Regions from separate parts of the Paenibacillus sp. FSL L8-0436 genome, predicted to be linked through region 2. Evidence: a T-box and tRNA genes for the amino acid it is inferred to sense, from the RefSeq annotation. Region 2 holds a T-box; the other holds one or more tRNA genes.
The links. The T-box of region 2 lies ahead of tyrS (tyrosine--tRNA ligase). A T-box ahead of a tRNA ligase gene usually reads a tRNA of that ligase, here a tRNA-Tyr.
Positions count from the first base shown of each region.

Region 1: it encodes a tRNA-Tyr, which carries the amino acid that the T-box ahead of tyrS (tyrosine--tRNA ligase) is inferred to sense. The anticodon was not compared.

Region 1 covers NZ_CP151955.1:139,497-142,896, forward strand. Annotated here, with positions in the region: rRNA gene NSS79_RS00670 (23S ribosomal RNA) at 1-700, shown strand, start outside; tRNA gene NSS79_RS00675 (tRNA-Ser) at 783-874, shown strand; tRNA gene NSS79_RS00680 (tRNA-Met) at 901-977, shown strand; tRNA gene NSS79_RS00685 (tRNA-Val) at 986-1,061, shown strand; tRNA gene NSS79_RS00690 (tRNA-Thr) at 1,101-1,176, shown strand; tRNA gene NSS79_RS00695 (tRNA-Asp) at 1,193-1,270, shown strand; tRNA gene NSS79_RS00700 (tRNA-Phe) at 1,299-1,374, shown strand; tRNA gene NSS79_RS00705 (tRNA-Tyr) at 1,380-1,465, shown strand; tRNA gene NSS79_RS00710 (tRNA-Lys) at 1,473-1,545, shown strand; gene NSS79_RS00715 (NAD(P)/FAD-dependent oxidoreductase) at 1,617-2,657, shown strand; gene NSS79_RS00720 (helix-turn-helix domain-containing protein) at 2,767-3,400, shown strand, end outside.
Region 2 covers NZ_CP151955.1:3,004,846-3,008,245, reverse strand. Annotated here, with positions in the region: gene tyrS (tyrosine--tRNA ligase) at 341-1,594, opposite strand; T-box leader at 1,663-1,917, opposite strand; gene NSS79_RS13735 (transglycosylase domain-containing protein) at 2,055-3,400, shown strand, end outside.

The DNA of each region.
Region 1 (3,400 bases), 2.9 Mb from region 2:
GGTTCTAACCTGGTACCCTAATCGGGTACGGGGACCGTGTCAGGCGGGCAGTTTGACTGGGGCGGTCGCCTCCTAAAGAGTAACGGAGGCGTTCAAAGGTTCCCTCAGAATGGTTGGAAATCATTCGAAGAGTGCAAAGGCATAAGGGAGCTTGACTGCGAGACCAACAAGTCGAGCAGGGACGAAAGTCGGACTTAGTGATCCGGTGGTACCGCATGGAAGGGCCATCGCTCAACGGATAAAAGCTACCCTGGGGATAACAGGCTTATCTCCCCCAAGAGTCCACATCGACGGGGAGGTTTGGCACCTCGATGTCGGCTCATCGCATCCTGGGGCTGAAGTAGGTCCCAAGGGTTGGGCTGTTCGCCCATTAAAGCGGTACGCGAGCTGGGTTCAGAACGTCGTGAGACAGTTCGGTCCCTATCTGTCGTGGGCGCAGGAAATTTGAGAGGAGCTGTCCTTAGTACGAGAGGACCGGGATGGACGTACCGCTGGTGCATCAGTTGTTCCGCCAGGAGCATGGCTGAGTAGCTACGTACGGACGGGATAAGCGCTGAAAGCATCTAAGCGTGAAGCCCCCCTCAAGATGAGATTTCCCAATTAGTAAGACCCCTTGAAGACGACGAGGTAGATAGGTTGGAGGTGGAAGTGCAGCAATGCATGGAGCTGACCAATACTAATCGGTCGAGGGCTTATCCAACAATTTAAGACGCAGATTTGTTTCGGGTTCAGTTTTCAGGAATCAAGGTTCCTGAATGAATTTACATGGCACCAACTTGTTTGGAGAGATACCCAAGTGGCTATAAGGGGACCCTCTGCTAAGGGGTTAGACTGCGTAAGCGGTGCGAGGGTTCGAATCCCTCTCTCTCCGCCATTTCAAATTCATAATATTGTTAGTGTGGCGGCGTAGCTCAGCTGGCTAGAGCGTACGGTTCATACCCGTGAGGTCGGGGGTTCGATCCCCTCTGCCGCTACCATACAACCCGGAGGCTTAGCTCAGCTGGGAGAGCATCTGCCTTACAAGCAGAGGGTCGGGGGTTCGATCCCCTCAGCCTCCACCATTTTCACAATTCAACACCGTTTCAACACTTTTACACCGTGCCGGTGTAGCTCAACTGGTAGAGCAACTGACTTGTAATCAGTAGGTTGGGGGTTCAAGTCCTCTCGCCGGCACCATTATTTTTACAAATGCGGAACCGTGGTGTAGTTGGCCTAACATGCCTGCCTGTCACGCAGGAGATCGCGGGTTCGAATCCCGTCGGTTCCGCCATTTTTTTATGTTTTATGGCTTTTTTTATGGCTCGGTAGCTCAGTCGGTAGAGCAAAGGACTGAAAATCCTTGTGTCGGGGGTTCGATTCCCTCCCGCGCCACCATATATGGAGGCTTAGCGAAGTGGCCAAACGCATCAGACTGTAAATCTGCTCACGTACGTGTTCGGTGGTTCGAATCCATCAGCCTCCACCAGTTTTATGAGCCATTAGCTCAGTTGGTAGAGCACCTGACTTTTAATCAGGGTGTCGAAGGTTCGAGTCCTTCATGGCTCATCCCAATCAGAAAGTCATCACCTCCGGGTGGTGGCTTTTTTGTGTTATTGTCATACCGCAGGAAATTGAAATTGCTGACAGCGAGTTTAAAATTTCTGTCTCCGTTTAATTATAAGTTTATAACACTGAGCAGAAATGAGGGGATTCCCGTTATATATGATGCAATTATTGTTGGAGGCGGTTTTGCCGGCCTGCAGGCAGCGATTCAATTAGGACGTTACTCTACCCACCATGTGCTTGTGATAGACGCGGGAGGGGGAAGATCTAACATTTGCCGCAATTATCATAATATATTGGGCTGGCCAGAGGGAATATCCGGTGAAGAGCTTAGGGCAAGGGGCAGGCGGCAGGCTGAAGTTGCCGGTGTGGAGTTTGCTACGGATAGGATTACTAAGGCAGAGAAGCAGAATGGTTTGTTTCAGCTGAACGGTTCCGAGAATCAGTGCTATAGTTCAAAGACATTGCTGCTTGCAACAGGTGTAATGGACCGCTTTCCTGAGCTGCCGGGGCTTGCAGCTACACTAGGGAAGACGGTATATGTATGCCCGGATTGTGATGGCTACGAAATTCAGAACCGGCAGACCCTATTGCTGGGCTCAGGTGACGTAGGGGCAAATATGGCTTTTGTTTTGCGTGAGCGTACGGGTGATTTGACTTATATCAATCATGAGTGCCAGCCGGTATCGGCAGAGAACCGCCAACGTCTTGAAGAGCAAGGGATCTTATATGTAGAGGAAGCAGTTGCTCGAATCGATGAGGAGAATGATGGAATCATTAAAGCGGTAATCCTGGAGAGCGGAAATACTTTGCTTGCGGAGCGAGGGTTCATCGCCTTTGGGAATAATGCGGTACATTCGGAACTTGCGGCAGAGCTTGGGGTGAAGCTTCATAAGAATAGGCATATCGAAGCGGATAAGCGTTCATTAATGACCAATGTGGAGCATTTATGGGTGGCTGGTGATGTCGCTGTTCATGCAGAGCAAGCTACTGTTGCAATGGGTGAGGGAGCGATAGCCGGTATTTGGATGCATAAAGAGTTAAAGAAGATATCCCCGGTAAGCTTGCCGCCGTCTAAGCAAAATCATAGCGAAATGGTAAAACAAAATAAATGATTCCTCAAATTGTCGATTGTGTCTTAGTAATCGGAGGGACCAGGCCGCATAATGTTGGGAATTATGATAAAATAGGCGAAAAGAGCAAAAGTGGTGGAGAATGGTGACGATGGATAGTGAGGCATTGCGTCAAAAATTGGAGCAGCTCACCGGAAAGAGAACCGGAATCAAACAACTCGGGAGGCAGCATTCAGCTTCTCTTTTTGGCATAGGCAAAGAAGAGTTGGATCAGCCGGTCACTCATGAAGGTCATCTTTGGGTACCATTGTATGAGAACGAGGGAAGAATAACTGCGATTTGGGTAGAGATGGATGGCCTTTCGGCTCTGGAATTGCAATTGGTCAATTATGCGGCACGGAATTTTGCTGTCGCGCTCAAGGCCACAGGGTTAAAGGAAGAAGGAGAAGTAGAGGCCCGGCAGCTGAGCAACTGGCTGAATTCGCAGCTCGAGCAAGAGAAGAATGATGCAGAGATTCCTGACGAAATCACTCTGAAGGGACGTTTGTTCGGCGAGATGATTCCTTTTCTGCTGGTGAGTGAGAATGTCCACAATCCGCAGATCTCTTACCGTTCGCTTATGAAGCTGCTGCGCAATTATTTTGAGAACGAAATATTGCTGATCCCCCTGCAGGAGAAGGAATGGTTAATTTTAGCCCGCAAGGAATTGCTGACCGGCGGGGATGATAAGGACGATGAGGAAGAGAGTGTAGATGAGCTTCTGTCACAGACCTGTATGGGGCTGC
Region 2 (3,400 bases):
ATTTTAGTCATTCGTGAAGCAACTGCCGAAGATGCGCAAACATTGTGCAACCGGTGGAACGATGGAATGATCATGGCCCATGCCGGATATCCTGAAGGTCTCGGTACTACAGTCCAAGAGACTCTGGAGATGCTTCAGAATGCTACCGGCTGCAACCATCGCCTGATCCTGGAAATCGATGATGTGCCCGTTGGAGAAATGAACTTCAGAATATTAGCCGGGCACTGTGCAGAGATTGGCATTAAAATCTGCAACTTCAATCACCATAATCAAGGATTTAGGAGTGCGTTTCTTACTATGCTTATCAGCTCCCTGTTTAAGCAGATGGAGATTCAAAACCCTAAGCTAATGTTAATTTGGCAAACTTCCGCTTGCCTACCTGGACAATGTCGCCCTCCTGAGGCTGGATTTCCCCGTTAGGATCCTCCTGCTTCACCCCGTTCAGCTTCACTGAGCCCTGCTGGATCGAACGTTTAGCTTCGCCATTGGAGCCTGCAAAACCAAGCAGCGTTAACAGCGTGACCAGCTTGATTGTGCCGCTCAACAACTCTTTAGACGGAATGCCGATTGTCTCAATATCCTCCGGGAGCGCACGCTGCTGGAACACCGTAATGAAGTGCTGCTGCGCGGCCTCCGCGGCTGCTGTTCCATGGTACATTCGTACTAATGTATATGAAAGACGCATTTTGACATCCCGCGGATGGGCCGTCCCGTCGGCCAGACCCGCTTTCAAGGCAGCGAGCTCCTGATTGCTGATATCTGTAGCCATTTCGTAGTATTTCAGCATCACCTCGTCCGGCACAGACATCGCCTTGCCATAGATTTCATTAGCCTCTTCATCAATGCCGATGTAATTCCCCAGACTCTTGCTCATCTTCTGCACACCGTCGATTCCTTCCAGCAGCGGCATCAGCATAACAGCTTGCGGTTCCAGGCCATATTCCTTCTGCAGTGTACGGCCCATCAGCACATTGAACTTCTGATCCGTGCCTCCAATCTCCACGTCGGTCTTAAGAGCAACGGAATCCATCCCTTGCATCAGCGGGTAGAAAAATTCATGAATACTGATGGCCTGGCCGCCCTGGAAACGTTTGGAGAAATCGTCGCGTTCCATCATCCGGGCTACGGTTACTTTTGCCGCCAGATTTACAACATCTGAGAAGGACATTGGGCTGAGCCATTCCGAGTTGCAGAAGATTTTTGTTTTCTCCGGGTCAAGAATCTTGTAAATCTGCTTCTTGTAGGTCTCGGCATTACGCTGCACATCTTCTTCGCTAAGCTGCCTCCGTGTCTCGGATTTGCCCGTAGGATCTCCGATACGTCCGGTGAAATCTCCGATAACCAGCTGCACCTGATGCCCAAGCTCCTGGAACTGGCGCAGCTTATGAATCACAATGGTGTGTCCCACGTGAATATCCGGCGCCGACGGATCAAGACCCAGTTTGATGTTTAGCGGAATACCCGCAGCAACGGATTTGATCACTTTGCGCTTCATTTCCTCCTCCGGCACTATTTCCACGGCACCGCGCGTGATCACTTCCATCTGACGCTCGACTTCCTGCTGTTGGCTGATTGTAAGCTCTTCCCATATCATTTCCTTATTCCTCCCAGTTTTTCAACACTAATCATTCCAAAGAACGCAAAAAGAGCCTCTCATTCATCCCAAGGGACGAGTAAGAGGCTCGCGGTACCACCCTAATTAAAGATTTGCCGTGCCGGAGCACAAGCATTCTCTTTCACTTCATTGCCATAACGGGCTTGCACCCGGTCCAGGACTACTGAACAAGCGAAAGCGCTTGTAGTTCCTCCGGACAGCTCCAGACTGTAATTCAAAGGGGCCTGCTGCCGGTTCGCACCACCCACCGGCTCTCTGAAACACATGGCTTTCCTTCTACTGATGTCTTTCCACGCTTTTCGAATATCCAATTGAGTAAACTTATACCATAGGACCTTTTAAAAAGTCAACACCTCATGAATTCGACTTTCAGGCAGAAGCGCATTCAAATACGCCAAATTGTGCTATAATAGTTCCGTTAAAAGGAGGATTATCGTCGATGGTTGAGGAGAATAAAAAGAAGACCGTAAAACAGCATCCACCCCGAAGATCCTGGCTCCGCAGGTTCGGTTCAGTCGTAAAGTGGATGTTTATACTCGGCATACTAAGCATTCTGTTTGCTGGTGGTGCCTTGGCAGGCTACATAACTTCCATTGTGAAAGATGATCCTGTGCGCACCGAGGAATTGATTCAGCAGCAAGTCAGCTTGAACGCCGTCACCGGGTTTGCCTATTTCCGGGACGGGCAACCGATCGGTCAGCTTCGCACCGAAGAAGACCGCAGGCTAATTGAATTCAACGATATTCCACAGCTTGTGATTGATGCCGTCCTCGCTATAGAGGACAATAACTTCTATGACCATAAAGGAGTGGATTTCAGCAGTACCCTTCGTGCCGTCAAGCAGAAGCTGCTCAACGAATCGGTCCAGACCGGGGGCAGTACACTTACCCAGCAGCTCGCAAGACGTGTATTTTTGAATCTGGACCGTACAGAAGACCGCAAAGTGAAGGAAATCCTGCTCTCCCTGCGGCTTGAACGTTTTTTATCCAAACAGGAAATTATTACGGCATATCTCAATAAGGTTCCCTTTGGGAACGGCTCCAACGGTTATAATGTGTTCGGTATCAAAGCCGCATCCAAGGGCATCTTCGGTGTGGAGGACCTTGAGAAGCTGAATGTTGCGCAAGCTGCCTATTTGGCCGGTCTGCCCCAGCTTCCTTCCAAGTATTCCGCATTTAACGGAGTGGGTGAATTCAACGAGACGGCCTTTAACAGAGCCATGGAGCGCCAGCAGCTCGTACTGCGGCGGATGCTGGAGGAGAACAAAATCACTTCCTCCCAGTATGATGAAGCACGCCTCTTTGACATCAAAGGCTCTCTGGCACCGCATTCTAAGAAGGCCTATGCTACATTCCCTTACTTGATGCTGGAAACCGAACGCAAGGCGGCAGAGATCCTACTGTCGATCAACGAAGACAAGAAAAAAGCGAAAGATACCACGAGTCCGGCAGAAGACACAGTGCTTCTGGAGGAAGCCCGTCAGAAGCTAATGACCGGCGGATACCGCGTATACACTACGATTGACAAAAAAGTATACAGCGCTATGCACAGCATCTCCGAGAACAGTGATAATTTCACAAAAGACAGCAAGGCCAGAGGCAAGGAACAGACAGCCGGGATGATGATTGAGAACAAGACCGGAGCCATCCTGGGGATGATCGAAGGCCGGGACTTCAACATTGAACAGATGAACTATGCTACGCAGATGGTCCGTCAGCCCGGCTCGACCATGAAGCCGATTGCTGCTTATCTGCCTGCACTTGATGCGGGTCTGATCCAGCCTGC